DNA from 2 places in the Streptomyces sp. NPDC048434 genome. Region 1 is predicted to be linked to the other one. Evidence: riboswitches for the same ligand, from Rfam matches in the RefSeq annotation. Region 1 holds a riboswitch; the other holds the start of a gene.
The links. Region 1 has a riboswitch for S-adenosylmethionine ahead of thrC (threonine synthase). Riboswitches for the same ligand answer to the same signal wherever they lie in the genome.
Positions count from the first base shown of each region.

Region 2: linked by a shared signal. The riboswitch ahead of ACGFWI_RS35970 (aminotransferase class V-fold PLP-dependent enzyme) and the one ahead of thrC (threonine synthase) in region 1 are both predicted to bind S-adenosylmethionine.

Region 1 is NZ_JBICXQ010000024.1:77,948-85,234, reverse strand. Features, by position in the region: gene ACGFWI_RS26590 (hypothetical protein) at 73-609, shown strand; gene ACGFWI_RS26585 (trehalose-6-phosphate synthase) at 652-2,127, opposite strand; gene ACGFWI_RS26580 (hypothetical protein) at 2,343-2,954, opposite strand; gene ACGFWI_RS26575 (glucosyl-3-phosphoglycerate synthase) at 3,238-4,200, opposite strand; SAM riboswitch class I at 4,371-4,533, shown strand; gene thrC (threonine synthase) at 4,551-5,834, shown strand; gene ACGFWI_RS26565 (MoaD/ThiS family protein) at 5,912-6,190, shown strand; gene ACGFWI_RS26560 (cold-shock protein) at 6,614-6,817, shown strand; gene groL (chaperonin GroEL) at 7,164-7,287, shown strand, end outside.
Region 2 is NZ_JBICXQ010000043.1:46,244-53,530, reverse strand. Features, by position in the region: gene ACGFWI_RS35980 (cytochrome bc complex cytochrome b subunit) at 1-241, shown strand, start outside; gene trpD (anthranilate phosphoribosyltransferase) at 417-1,481, shown strand; SAM riboswitch class IV at 1,573-1,690, shown strand; gene ACGFWI_RS35970 (aminotransferase class V-fold PLP-dependent enzyme) at 1,860-3,230, shown strand; gene ACGFWI_RS35965 (Lrp/AsnC ligand binding domain-containing protein) at 3,704-3,985, opposite strand; gene ACGFWI_RS35960 (rhomboid family intramembrane serine protease) at 3,982-4,662, opposite strand; gene ACGFWI_RS35955 (hypothetical protein) at 4,955-5,194, shown strand; gene ACGFWI_RS35950 (NYN domain-containing protein) at 5,213-6,586, shown strand; gene ACGFWI_RS35945 (NlpC/P60 family protein) at 6,890-7,287, shown strand, end outside.

The DNA.
Region 1 (7,287 bases):
GCCGAGTGCCCGCGGCCGGATCACGCACAGGTGACAGCGCCCCGGCGGGCACATGTGAAGGACGGTTCCGCCATGCCCACTGCTCTCTCGCCCGTCATAGCTGCCTCCACCCGCTGGCTGCTGTCGGCATTCCCGTCGGCGGCCGGCCCGCTGGACGATGCCCTGGCCGAGGCTCAGGCAGGTCACGCGGTCACCATCGCCGCCGCCCTGCGCTACCCCACCGAGCTGGACGCCGAACTGGTGATCCTGCTCGGCCCCGGCGGCTCCGCCCGGCTGGACTTCGTCACCGGCGCCGATGCCCCTCCGCCGGAGGGAGCCGCAGACGCCTGGCGCAGCTGGGTGGACGAAACCGTCGTCAGCTGGGCGGCCTGCCTGCTGGCCGACGCCGATCTCGCCGTGGTGGCGGCGGCCTGCCTGGCCGCAACCCATCACGGCGCGGACAACGTGGGCACCGCCCGCCGGCTGACGATTCCCAGCCCTCGCGATCACCGCGCGGCGCCGCTGCTGCGCCACCCGGACCTGGTCGGCCCGATCGCCGACCTGCACCGCGAGACCCTGCGCGGCCTCCTCGACGCCGCCCCGGCCGGCGGCTCCCCCGAGCGAACGTAACCACGCGGCCCGCAGACCGGAACGGCCGTCGCGGAGAACGGCTCAGGGGGCATCCCGCTTCGGGGTGTCCTCCTTCAGCGCCCGCAACTGCTCCAGGAACCACTGCGCCGGCGGCAGCGCCGTGGCGGCAGCGGCCAGCCGCGCCGTGCGCTCGCTGCGTTCCCCGGCCGCCATCGACAGCGCCTCGTGCAGCGCCCGCGCGGTGCCGCTGACGTCGTACGGGTTGACCGTGAGGGCGTCCTCGCCCAGCTCCTCGTGGGCCCCGGCCTCCCGGGAGAGCACCAGCACACAGCCATGGTCGGAGACCACCGGGATCTCCTTCGCGACCAGATTCATCCCGTCCCGGATCGGGTTGACCAGCGCCACGTCCGCCAGGCGGTAGGCGGCCAGCGAGCGCGCGAAGTCATCCTTCACATGCAGCACGACCGGCTGCCAACTCTCCGTGCCGTACTCGGCGTTGATCGCCTCGGCGAGCCGTCCGACCTGTGCCGTGTACTCCCGGTAGACGGCCAGGTCCTGGCGCGACGGATAGGCGAACGCGACGTGTACGACGCGCTCGTGCCACGACGGGTGTCCCGCCAGGAACTCCCGGTAGGCGAGCAGCCCCCGCACGATGTTCTTCGACAGCTCGGTCCGGTCCACCCGGACGACGGTCCTGCGTGCCGTCCCGTCGGGCCCCGCGCCGATCTGCTCCCGCAGGGCGGTCAGCCGCTCGTTGACGTCCGCCTGTTGCGACCGCTCCCGCAGGAACCCGGCATCCGCCCCGAGCCCGTGCACACCGATCCGGGTCTCGCCGGTGCCGTCGACCACCTCGGCGCAGCACGCGCGGAACGCGTCCGCCCAGCGGTGCGTCAGGAACCCCAGCCGGTCGGCGCCCAGCATCCCCCGCAGCAGCTGCTCGGCGATGTCGTCCGGCAGCATCCGGAAGTACTCCGGCGGCGCCCACGGCGTGTGCGAGAAATGGGCGATCCGTACGTCGGGCCGCAGCGCCCGCAGCATCCCCGGGACCAGGGACAGGTGGTAGTCCTGCACCAGCACCGCCGCACCCTCGGCGGCCTCGTCGGCCAGCGCCTGTGCGAAGGTGCGGTTGTACGCCTCGTACGACGTCCACTGCTCCCGGAACTGTGCACCGAAGGCCGGCTCCAGCGGCGTCTGGTACAGCATGTGGTGGACGAACCACAGCACCGAGTTCGCGATGCCGTTGTAGGCCTCGGCATGCACCTCGGCCGGGATGTCCAGCATCCGGACGCGCTGTCCACCGGTGTCCCCCGGCTCCAGCGCACCGCCCGTCCGCCGTACGGCCTCCCGGTCCCCGTCGCCCAGTGCGGCGCACACCCACACCGCGTCCGTGCCGGGCCCGATGGCCGACAGCCCGGACACCAGCCCGCCCCCGCCCCGCTTGGCGGTGAGCGTGCCGTCCTCCGTCAGACCGTAGGAGACCGGCCCGCGATTCGACGCGACAAGAACCTCGGCACCTGCAGGGACCGCATTGCCTTCAGAGACCCTCTCGGAGACCATGACGCCAGATTAACCACCCGCAGATCCGCGCAAACGTACGGAACTCGGCCAGGTCGTGTCCGAGGGCGGTCCCGGTCATGTGCCGGTACCCCGGCGGTCTGCCCGGCCGGGCTCCGCCGCCCCGCGGAGGGAGCGCCCCCGGCTCCTGGCCGGCCGGAGCCTGCCAGGAGCCGGGGGCGCAGCGGTTGCGACGCGCTCCATCCGCAGTGCGGGACTCAGTCGAGCTCGACGCCCATGTTGTGGGCGAAGCTCTGCCACTTCTCGACGGCGAAGCGCTTGTTGAGCGAGTCGGGCACGCTCGGATGGGTGACGTAGCCCTCGACGTGGAGCTCCAGGTAGCCCTTGGAGTCCGTGTAGAAGTTGAAGTAGACCTTCGAGCCCTTGCCGTCGAAGTGGCCCTTCTCCGCGGTGAAGTACCAGGCGTTCCTCATGGAGCCGATGCCGTGGTAGCGCACCGGAGCGTCCTTGCAGGCGAAGAAGACTGCGCAGGCCTCAAGGTTGATCCGCTGGTTCTCCTTCGGGAACTTCTTGGGCGCCCCCTTGACGGGGAACGTGCAGTTGAAGCAGTGCTTCAGCGACTTCATCGCCTTGTCCGGGCTCACCTTGAGCCCCGGGTAGTGCGCGTTGTTGGGCTTGACGGTGAAGCGCTCGTCGTACAGCTTGCGCAGGCCCGCCGCCGCACCCTTGGTGCCCGCGGACGGGGCGGCGGCAGCCTTGGTCACGAGCTGCTGCGCCGAGTCGCCCGACTGTGCCTGAGCGGGCGTCGCGGTGGCCAGCACGCCCACTGCCGCCACGGCGGTGAGGATCTGCCCCGTAGAGATACGCATGAAAAGACTTCCCCCTGGTCACAAAGCAAGATCAAGAACGCCGTCACCCTACCCGCTCCGACTACCCGTCAGTAACTGAATATGGCTTCCCCTCCGGGAAGTTCGGGGGATGTCGCCCGTGGCCTGCCCGGCTCGACCAGGGGGGCGGTGCGGGCGTGCGGATTGCGGCAGGACTGGGCGTCACGTCCGGTGCGGCTGCCTGTGTGCGCGGGCGATGGTGCGTGGCCGACGGCAGGCCCGCGGAGCGGGTTCACCTGCCGTCCGTGGAAGAGGCCGCGGGTCTTCAGGCCGCGCGCCGCTCCGCGTACTCCGGGATTTCGGCCATCGGGGGGCGCTCCTCGGTGTCGACCTCCGTGGTGCGCGGGACGAAGCCCTGCTCGCCGCGGTCGAACTGGGTGAGCCGGGGGCGCACCAAGTGGCCGCGGGTCAGGCGCAGTTGCGCGGTCCGGTAGATCGCGGCGGCCATCCGGCCCAGGGCCTGGCCGTCCTGGTGGCGGTGTTTGCGTACGCCGACGTCCACCTGGGCGAGGGCGTCGAGGCCGACAGTGTGCAGGGCGTCGACGAGCAGGCCGAGCTCGACGCCGTAGCCGACCGGGAACGGCAGCCGCTCCAGGAGGGAGCGGCGGGCCGCGTACTCGCCGCCCAGGGGCTGGACGAAGCCGGCCAGCTGCGGCCAGTGCAGATTCAGCAGCGGACGGGCGACCAGCTCCGTCACCCGGCCGCCCTGGCCGGCCCCGGCGCCCTCGGCGCCGGTCTCCAGGGGGCGGTCGTACATCGCCTTCACGAACTGGATGTCCGGATCCGTGAGCAGCGGGCCGACGGTCCCGGAGACGAAGCCGGCGGAGAATTCGCGCAGGTCGGCGTCGATGAAGCAGACGATGTCGCCGGTGGTGACCAGCAGGGAGCGCCACAGCACCTCGCCCTTGCCGGGGAGGGCGGGCAGCCGCGGCAGGACGCTGTCGCGGTGGACGACCCGGGCGCCGGCCGCCGCCGCGACCTCGGCGGTGCGGTCGGTGGAGCCGGAGTCCAGCACCACCAGCTCGTCGACGAGCGGGACGGTGTCGGTCATCAGCTCGGCGCGGATCACCGACACGATCGCCCCGACGGTGGCCTCCTCGTCGAGCGCGGGCAGCACCACGCTGACCGTGCGGCCCGTCTGGCGCTTCGCCTCCAGCAGCTGCCCCAGCGGGCGGTCCGCGGCGGACCAGGAGCGGCTGCTCAGCCAGCCCTCCACCTCTTCCAGCACGTCTACGACTCCTCGGTCGCCGCCGGATCGGCGGCCTGTGTGATCCATCTCGCGGTTCGGACGACTATCTCAACAGTCACGGCCTTCGGTTACAGTCTTGAACAACGCGGATGGCCGTCGCATGTCGGGGTCCGCGCCACAAACGCCTGGGTTTCGGCCCAGCGCCATACCGCTCATCCAGAGGGGCAGAGGGATACGGCCCGTTGAAGCCCCGGCAACCCTCCAGCCGGTCTTGCCGCCAGGACGCTGAAATGTCCCGCGTGCGCGAGGCTCCCGGCTTGGGAAGGTGCCAAATCCGTCTCGTGGCGAGATTCGTCGCGAGGAAGATGAGGAGAAAGGGCCTCGCCTCCATGGCTGTGCAAGTCACCGAAAACACCCCCACCGTCGCTCTGGGCCCCGCCGCCGCGCTGTCCTGCCGCGAGTGCGGCCAGCGCTTCCCGCTCGGCCCGATCTTCGCGTGCCAGGAATGTTTCGGGCCGCTCGAAGTCGCGTACGACCTGCCGAGCGGCGACCCCGAGGGCCTGCGGAAGCAGATCGAGGCCGGTCCGGACAACATCTGGCGCTACGCCCCGCTGCTGCCCGTCCCCGCCGACGTGGCCGACAAGCCCAACCTGAACCCCGGCTTCACCAAGCTCGTCAAGGCCGACCGGCTCGCCGCCGAGCTGGGCGTCACCGGCGGTCTGTACGTCAAGGACGACTCCGGCAACCCGACGCACTCCTTCAAGGACCGCGTCGTGGCGATCGCCGTCGAGGCCGCCCGCGCGTTCGGCTTCACCACGCTCTCCTGCTCCTCCACCGGCAACCTCGCCGGTGCGGTCGGCGCCGCGGCCCGCCGCGCCGGTTTCGAGTCCTGCGTGTTCATCCCGCACGACCTGGAGGCCGGCAAGGTCGTCATGGCCGCGGTCTACGGCGGTGACCTGGTCGGCATCGAGGGCAACTACGACGACGTCAACCGCTTCTGCTCGGAGCTCATCGGCGATCCGCTGGGCGAGGGCTGGGGCTTCGTCAACGTCAATCTGCGCCCGTACTACGGCGAGGGCTCCAAGACCCTCGCGTACGAGATCTGCGAGCAGCTGGGCTGGCAGCTCCCGGACCAGATCGTCATCCCGATCGCGTCCGGCTCGCAGCTCACGAAGATCGACAAGGGTCTCAAGGAGCTGATCGCCCTCGGCCTGGTCGAGGACAAGCCGTACAAGATCTTCGGCGCCCAGGCGGAGGGCTGCTCGCCGGTGTCCACGGCCTTCAAGGCCGGGCATGACGTCGTGCGCCCGCAGAAGCCGAAGACCATCGCCAAGTCGCTGGCGATCGGCAACCCGGCCGACGGCCCGTATGTGCTCGACATCGCCCGCCGTACGGGCGGCGCCGTCGAGGACGTCAACGACGAGCAGGTCGTGGACGCGATCAAGCTGCTGGCCAGGACGGAAGGCATCTTCGCGGAGACCGCGGGCGGGGTGACCGTCGGCGTGACCAAGAAGCTCGTCGAGGCCGGTCTGCTCGACCCCTCCCTGACCACCGTCGTCCTGAACACCGGTGACGGCCTCAAGACACTGGACGCGGTCGCCCCGACCTCCGGACCCACGGCGACGATCCGTCCCGATCTGGACGCGTTCCGCGCGGCCGGCCTGGCACGCTGAGGCTGTCGGCCGGTCCGCGGACGAGGCCGCGCCACAGCCCCCGAACTCGTACTCCGTCATTCCTGGAAGGCACCACCATGAGCGTCAAGGTCCGCATCCCCACCATCCTCCGCACGTACACCGACGGCCAGGCCGAGGTCCCCGCCGAGGGCGCGACCCTCTCCGAGGTGATCACCGACCTGGAGAAGAACCACCAGGGCATCGCGGCCCGTGTGCTGGACGACGCCGGCAAGCTGCGCCGCTTCGTGAACGTGTACGTCAACGACGACGATGTGCGCTTCGAGCAGGGCCTGGAGACGCCGACCCCGGACGGCGCGGGCATCTCGATCATTCCTGCGGTGGCCGGCGGCTGCTGATTTGCGCCATCTCTTCCCCTACTTGACCGGAATTGCCCCGTCCGCCAGAAAGCGGACGGGGCAATTCCGTGTTGTGAAAGGGGATACCATTGGGGTGATCCCCCTCCGCTATAACGCGTGCGTGTGCCGAACGCATATGAGGCCGCGATCAGTTGTGCCCAAAGTGTGTGCAGCATTTGTCGCTTAGGTGCGCTATGCCCGGCCCGACTTGCCCGGGAGAACCGGGATTTCACTGCATATTGCCGATTCTCCGGCCCCAGAATTCTCGTCCGATTGACCTGTTGCGCTGGGCATCTGTGCAGATACATTCAGCGGCGGTCGACGCGTTCCGGCGCACATCCCACGGGATTTTCGCGGGGTGAGGTCTGACCCGGGTCCGCGGAGTGCGGTCCTGCGCAAGGGCCAGTAATAGGGGAGTTAGGCATGGCTCAGGGCACCGTCAAGTGGTTCAACGCGGAGAAGGGGTACGGCTTCATCGCGGTCGACGGTGGTGCGGATGTTTTCGTCCACTACAGCGCGATCCAGATGGACGGTTACCGCACCCTCGAGGAAGGCCAGCGGGTCGAGTTCGAGATCTCGCAGGGTCAGAAGGGGCCGCAGGCGGACATGGTCCGGGTGGCCGGCTGAGGCGCCGACCGACTGCAGCGTAGTGAAGGCCCGCGCCCCTGAGGGGTGCGGGCCTTCTGCTGTCCGCCGTCGGCGGACGGCCGGGCGGCCCCCCGGGGCGCCCGTGCTCACCCGTCACTCGGTCACCACTCCAATGGGAGGCTTCTTCGAAGCCGCCTTGCACTCAAGGGGTGCGAGTGCTAATCATTGCGTTAGCACTCTCCCAGTGAGAGTGACAAAAGAAGGACCGGGTCGGTGAGGCCCGCAGGCCGAGTGGGGCAAGGAACCACACGGGTTTGCAGGTCGTCCGTCGCGGGCGCCAGCGCGGTCCGGAGCAATCCACCCCAGTCCGGGAGGACCACTTCACATGGCCAAGATCATCGCGTTCGACGAGGAGGCACGGCGCGGTCTCGAGCGCGGGATGAACCAGCTCGCCGACGCCGTCAAGGTCACCCTCGGCCCCAAGGGCCGCAACGTCGTCCTCGAGAAGA
Region 2 (7,287 bases), on a different contig from region 1:
GTTCATCGAGGTCCACGAGCCCCTCGACCAGGAGCAGCTGCACGTGCTCACGCAGCACGAGCAGCCCACCCCGGTCGAGCTCGGCCCGGAGGTCGACGAGAACGGTGTGGCACGCAAGCTGTCGCTCTCGCAGAAGCTGCGCGCCCGGCTCTCGCAGAACTTCTACGGCGAGGACAACGTCATCCCGAAGCCCACGGTGGAGGAGTACAAGGAGATCACCAGCGGCCACGGCCACCACTGATCACCGCGGCGCCTCGTAGCGCACCGTAAGTAGCACGCCACCCAGAGGGCCCCGTCCCTCCCCGCGCTCGGCCTCGGCCGAGCAGGGGAGACCCCAATCCGGACGGGGCCCTCCGGCGTGCCGTCGTCTCGATAGGGTGACGGCATAAGCAGGAGACGAACCAGGAGTGTGGACCATGAACGTTGTGACCCCGGTGGGCGGCGACAGCGTGGCGGCTCACACCTGGCCGGGCGTCCTCAACGCCCTGCTCGACGGCCATGACCTCGCCGCGGACGACACCGCATGGGCGATGGACAAGATCATGCGGGGCGAGGCCACCGACGCCCAGATCGCCGGCTTCGCGGTGGCGCTGCGGGCCAAGGGCGAGACCGTCGCGGAGATCTCCGGACTGGTGCGCACGATGTATGCGCACGCCCGGCTGATCGAGGTGCCCGGGCCGAGCGTGGACATCGTCGGCACCGGCGGCGACGGCGCCAAGACCGTCAACATCTCCACGATGTCCTCGATCGTGGTGGCCGGCACCGGCGCCAAGGTCGTCAAGCACGGCAACCGCGCCGCGTCCTCGGACAGCGGCTCCTCCGACGTGCTGGAGAAGCTCGGCGTCAATCTCGACCTCACCCCGCAGCGGGTCACCGAGGTCGCCCAGGAAGCGGGCATCACCTTCTGCTTCGCGGTGATGTTCCACCCCTCGCTGCGGCATGTCGCCAACGCCCGGGGCCAGCTCGGCATCCGTACGACGTTCAATGCGCTGGGCCCGCTGACCAACCCCGCGAGGGTCGGCGCCCAGGCGACCGGAGTCGCCGACGCCCGGATGGCGCCGATCCTGGCCGGGGTGCTCGCCGAGCGCGGCTCGTCGGCGCTGGTCTTCCGGGGCGACGACGGCCTGGACGAGCTGACCACGACCGCGACCTCCCGGGTCTGGATCGTCCGGGACGGCACGGTGCGCGAGGAGGCCTTCGACCCGCGGGACGTGGGGATCCCGCTGGTGCCGGTGGAGGCGCTGCGCGGCGCGGACGCGTCGTACAACGCGGAGGTGGCCCGCCGGCTGCTGGACGGGGAGACCGGTCCGGTGCGCGATGCGGTGCTGCTGAACTCCGCGGCGGCGCTGGTCGCGCTGGAGCCGACCGACGCCCCACTGGCGGAACAGATCCGGGCCGGTATCGACAGGGCCGCCGCCGCGATCGACTCGGGTGCGGCGCTTCAGGCGCTGGAGCGCTGGGTGGCCGCCAGCAACACATGAGCGCGCGGTGACGCAGAGTGTGACGCAAGCCCCGGTCCGGTATACGGACCGGGGCTTGCGCGATGTTGCCGGTGTGGCATGATTCTGCGCAGGTCACGAGTGACAGCGATGCAGGCCCCGGCCCGCTGTCCGGCAACCCTCCTTCCGTGGCGGGGTGCCCCGGGTGATGACCAGGCCGCAGGCAGCGAGGTCTGCGGCAAGCGCGGATCCCTCGCCAGGGATCCTGGTCCCCGAGGGAGAACTTCCGTGAATCAGCGAATGCGATAGGGCTCGACGGCCCCTTTTCCGCACCTCTTTTCCTTTTCCGCTGCGGCGCCGTGCCGTGCGCTCCTGCGCCCCGCCCGCAGCGAATTCGCTTACCTCTTACGGGAGTTCGCCATGTCTGTTTCCGCCGTTGCCGCCGACCGCTCCGTGTGTGCCCCGCTGCCGGTTCTCGGCCGGGACGTCCTCGTTCCGCTCGTGACCGGCGGCGAGGTCGACTACGCCGCGCTGGACTACGCCGCCAGCGCGCCCGCGCTGCAGCGGGTCTGGGACGACGTGGCGGCCTACGCCCCGTACTACGGCAGTGTGCACCGCGGCGCCGGGTACCTCTCGCAGCTGTCCACCGACCTCTTCGAGAACAGCCGCCGGACGATCGCGGAGTTCCTGGGCTGCGGGTCCGAGGACCAGGTGGTCTTCACCCGCTCCACCACCGACTCGCTGAACCTGCTCGCCGCCGTACTCCCGCAGGGCACCCGGGTGTTTGTCTTCGAGACCGAGCATCACGCCTCGCTCCTGCCGTGGGAGCAGCGCGCGGATGTCGCGGTGACCTACCTCAACGCGCCGCGCACCCCGCAGCAGGCGGTGGACACCCTGGAGAAGGCGCTGGCCGAGCGGGAGCCCTACGGCCCGGCGCTGGTCTGTGTGACCGGTGCGTCGAATGTGACCGGTGAGCTGTGGCCGGTGCGGGAGCTGGCGACCGCCGCACATGCGCACGGCGCGCGGATCGTGCTGGACGCGGCGCAGCTCGCCCCGCACCACCCCGTGGACATCGCGGACCTGGACGTCGACTGGATCGCCTTCTCCGGGCACAAGCTGTACGCGCCGTTCGGCGCCGGTGTGTTGGCCGGCCGCGCGGACTGGCTGCAGGACGCCGAACCGTATCTGGCCGGCGGCGGCGCCAGCCGCAAGGTCTCCCGGCGGACGGACGGCGGCGTGGACGTCGAGTGGCACACCACCGCCGCGCGGCACGAGGCCGGTTCGCCGAACGTCATCGGCGCCTATGCGATCGCCTCGGCCTGCCGGGCGCTGACCGAGGCCGGATTCGAGGGCCTGGTCGCCCGTGAGCAGGAGCTGATCGCCCGGGTGCGGGAAGGGCTGGCCGAGGTGCCCGAGGTGAACGTGCTCTCGCTCTTCGGCGAGGACGCGGCGCGGGTGGGCGTCCTCTCCTTCGTCGTCGAGGGCTGGAACAGCTCGCACTTCGCGGCGGCGCTGTCGGCGGAGTACGGCATCGGCGTCCGCGACGGCCTGTTCTGCGCGCACCCGCTCGTACGGACCCTGCTGGGCAGCGAGCCGCAGGAGCCGGGGGAGTGCGGGGCCCCGGAGGCGGCGCCCGGTGAGCGGTCGCTGAACGCCATCCGGGTCAGCTTCGGTGCCGGGACGCCCGACGAGCACGTCGAGCGGTTCGTCCGGGCGGTCAAGGAACTGGTGGCGGACGGTGCGCGCTGGAACTACCGCACGGAGGACGGGCGTTGTGTGCCCGCCGTCTGATCCCACGTTGTCGGCTCTCTCGCCGTAGTGGTTGTCCGCCGTTGCGCCTGGCGGCGGGCCGGGTCCGCTGCGCGGGGCTGTGGGTACGGTGAGTGGATGGGTGAAACGTGGGTGGGGGCGGGCGTTCGGCCCGCCGGTTCACGGGCGAGACGCAAGGCGCACTGGACCACCTACCGGCACCCCCACCAGCCTTTTCCACCCCTCAACGGGAGGGGACGCGCCGCAGGACGAAGTCCGGAGGAGCGGCACCGCACCCGACAGCCCCGCGCAGCGACCCCAGCCCGCCGCAGGCGCAACGGCGAGCAAGGCCGACAACGTGGGGCGCAAGGCAAAGCGCAGCGGAGAGGCGCAACGGCGAGCAAGGCCGACAACGTGGGGCGCAAGGCAAAGCGCAGCGGAGAGGCGCAACGGCGAGCAAGGCCGACAACGTGGTGCGCAAGGCAAAGCGCAGCGAAAACGTGGGAAAGAAAGGGCTACGCGTCGAGGCCGATCGCGAACGCCGCCTCAAGGTCGTGCTGGGAGTACGTACGGAACGCGATGTGCGTCTCCGTGGCGGCGACGCCGGGCACCTTGCTGATCCGGCCCGGGATGACGTCGGCGAGGTCGTCGTGGGCGGCGACCCGCACCATCGCGATCAGATCGTGGGCTCCGGTGACCGAGTAGACCTCGCTGACACCTTCCAGCGCGGCGATCTTCGCGGCAATCTCCGGGATCTGGTCCACGTTGGTCTTGATGAGCACGATCGACGTGATCACGGCTGGCTCTCTCCCTCGGTTGCCCGGTCATCTCCCCCGGTGGCCCCCACACTATCCCTCCCGTATCGGGCCCAGGCGTACAGGAAGCCGAGCGCGAAGCCGACGACATGGGCGAGGTAGGCGACGCCGGGACCGCGGGGGTCGTCCTGCGCGGCCTGCCACTGAAGGAAGAACCAGAACAGCAGCACGATCCAGGCGGGGAAGCGCAGCGGCAGGAAGAACAGGAACGGGAAGACGCTGGTGACCCGGGCCGTGGGGAACAGAAAGAGGAAGGCGCCCAGTACGCCGGAGATCGAGCCGGAGGCGCCCACCAGCGTCTGGCCCGAGGCGGCGTGTGCGGCCGCGTAGCCGAGCAGCGCCAGGTAGCCGATGATGAGGTAGAAGGCGGCGAACGGCAGCCTGCCCATACGTGCCTCGGTCATCCCGCCGAAGACGTACAGGAAGAGCACGTTGCCGAGCAGATGCAGCCAGCTGCCGTGCACGAACAACGCGGTGAGCGGGGTGATCAGCGCCCGTACCGAACCGCTCCACAGATGCAGCGGGATCACGCCCCACCGCTCGAAATACGCGGTCTGGGCCTTCAGCAGGGCATCGCCGGTGCCGTATATCCGGTTCAGGCCGGAGGCGGGGCCGACCACGAAGACCGCACAGCACAGGCCGATCAGCACATTCGTCATCCGCGAGAACACCGCGGCCAGTGACCGGGTGGGGTGCGGAGGGCGGGGGAGGAGACCGGACGAGCGGGGAGAGCGGGGTGAGGGGGCCGGCACCGTCATGAGGTGATCATGACCCAATGCGGGCAATCGGGACAGAGTGCCTCGCCGCATCCCGGCACCTGGGCGGGCCCGCACCGGCCCCCCATCAGGCCGTAGGGTTACAGGCAGTACTTTGCGTACTTCCGCGAGCCGACGGCGCACCGTGTGAACCGCGCAGCAGCACGAGACGACGAGCACGAAAGAGGACGACACGATGGCTGTTCCCCTGCCGACGGACGGAACCCGGTGGCGCTGCACCCTGTGCGGCAACCTCACGCGTTTCGATGTGACCCGCCGGTCGAAGGTCGTGGAGTACGTCCACCTGGACCTGGCCGGGGCGCCGACGGTGGAGGAGCGCGAGGTCCTCAGTGAGAGCATCGAGTCCGTGCGCTGCCGCTGGTGCAACGCGGTCGACCAGATCGAGCTGGTCGACCGCCCGGGCGCGAACGCCTGAGATCGGAGCGATGCAGCCGTGGTGGACCGTCCAGAAGGGGAGCCGGGGGCCCAGCGTGACGACGCACCCGAGGGTGCGGCCGACGAAGTGCTCGACCGTCCGCTGCCCGAGGGCGTACGGCGCCGTGTCGTGGCGCTCACCGCGGAGTCGTTCGGCGCACTGACCCTCACCGAACTTCCGCCCCCACTGCGGCAGTACGCCCGGTTCACCCCGACTCGTCGGGCCAAATTCGCCGGAAATGCGATGGCCGCGGCGCTGGAGAGCGATGCGGTCTTCCGGCAGCGGATCGCGGGCAAGCTGCGTGAGGCGCAGTCGGAGCTCGCCGACGCGCTGGAGCACGGCACTCCGCCCGCGGCCGCCGATCCGCTCGATGTCGCGGCGGCCGCCTATGTGCTGCGCCCCGAAGGCTGGGTCAAGCTCGTCGCGGCGGCCGGCGAGGAGGCGCAGCGGGCGCGCGCCGAACGGGCCGGCGAGGAGGCCGAACGGGAGCTGGCCAGGCTGCGCGAGGAGCTGGGGCAGGCGCGCGGCGAGGCCCGCACGGAGGCCGACCGGATCCGGGTGGACCTGGATGCCGTCCGCAAGGAGAACGAGTCGCTGCGGCGCAAGCTGCGCAGCGCACTGAGCGATGTCAAGCGCGGTGAGGCCGCGGTGCGCAAGGCCGAGCGCGCCATGGCGGACGTACGGGACCGGGCGGCCACGGAGAAGACCGCGGCGGACAGCGAAGTGCGCCGGCTCAAGGCGCGGATCGCGGAGGCCGAGGCGGCGCTGGAGGCCAGCCGACGCTCCACCCGCGAGGGCCGCAGCGTCGAGGACATGCGGCTGCGGCTGCTGCTGGACACGGTCCTGGACGCCGCGCAGGGGCTGCGCCGCGAGCTGGCACTGCCGCCCGCCAGCGTCCACCCGGCGGACACCGTCGAGGCGGTCGCACCGGGCCGGATGACGCCGAAGGACATTGCGACCCGGGCGCTGTCGGAGATGGATCCGGCGCTGCTCGACCAGCTTCTGGCGCTGCCGCAGGCGCATTTGGTGGTGGATGGCTACAACGTCACCAAAACCGGCTATCCGACCATGCCGCTCGACAAGCAGCGGCTGCGGCTGCTGGGTGGTCTCGCGGTGCTGGCGGCCCAGACCGGTGCGGAGATGACCTGTGTCTTCGACGGGGCGGAGCTGGCGGCGCCGGTACTGCTCGCGCCGCCGCGCGGGGTCCGGGTCCTTTTCAGCAAACCGGGCGTAACGGCCGATGAGTTGATTCGTCAGCTGGTTCGGGCCGAACCGCCCGGCCGTCCGGTCGTCGTGGTCTCCACGGACCGGGAAGTGGCCGACGGTGTGGCGAGGGCCGGGGCGCGGCCGGTCGCATCGGCCCTGCTCCTCAAACGACTTGCGCGGACCTGACGCGCCACCGCCCGGAGCGTCGGAACACGGGAAATCGCGGGTAATCCGTCTCTGAGCGTCAGTTGATGCTCACTGGCTGTGTGATGTTGGTAAAAGATGGGGCTGGTGGCGCAGATTTTTCCCCTGAGGATTTGAAGCGATCACAGCTCGGTTACTAAGGTCAGGCCCGAACCTTCATGCAGATGATTATCCAACCGGGATGAACAGGTGAAGGTACCGCCGAGTCCGCGGCGTTCACGCGGAGCCGGGGTCTCACCCCCCCACTTCCCGGTAGGCGGCTGGAGGAAGAAGGAGCTCGCCCCCGTGGCGTCCCACCGTCGACCCAAGCAGCCGAGCCGTACTCGCGTGACCGTGCTCACCGCCACCGCCGCGGCGGCCGTTGCCCTTTCGTCCCAGGCCGCCCAGGCCGCCCCTCATCAGTCGAAGAAGGACGTCAAGTCCGAGGTCGACAAGCTCTACTCGCAGGCGGAGCAGGCCACCGAGAAGTACGACGGGGTCAAGGAGCAGCAGGACAAGCTCCAGAAGGAGGTCGACGACCTCCAGGACAAGGTCGCCCGTGGCCAGGGTGAGCTCAACCAGATGCGCAAGGGCCTGGGCGCCGTCGCCTCCGGCCAGTACCGCAGCGGCAGCATCGACCCTTCGGTTCAGCTGTTCCTCTCCGGTGACCCGGACACCTACCTCGAAAAGGCCGCCACGCTCGA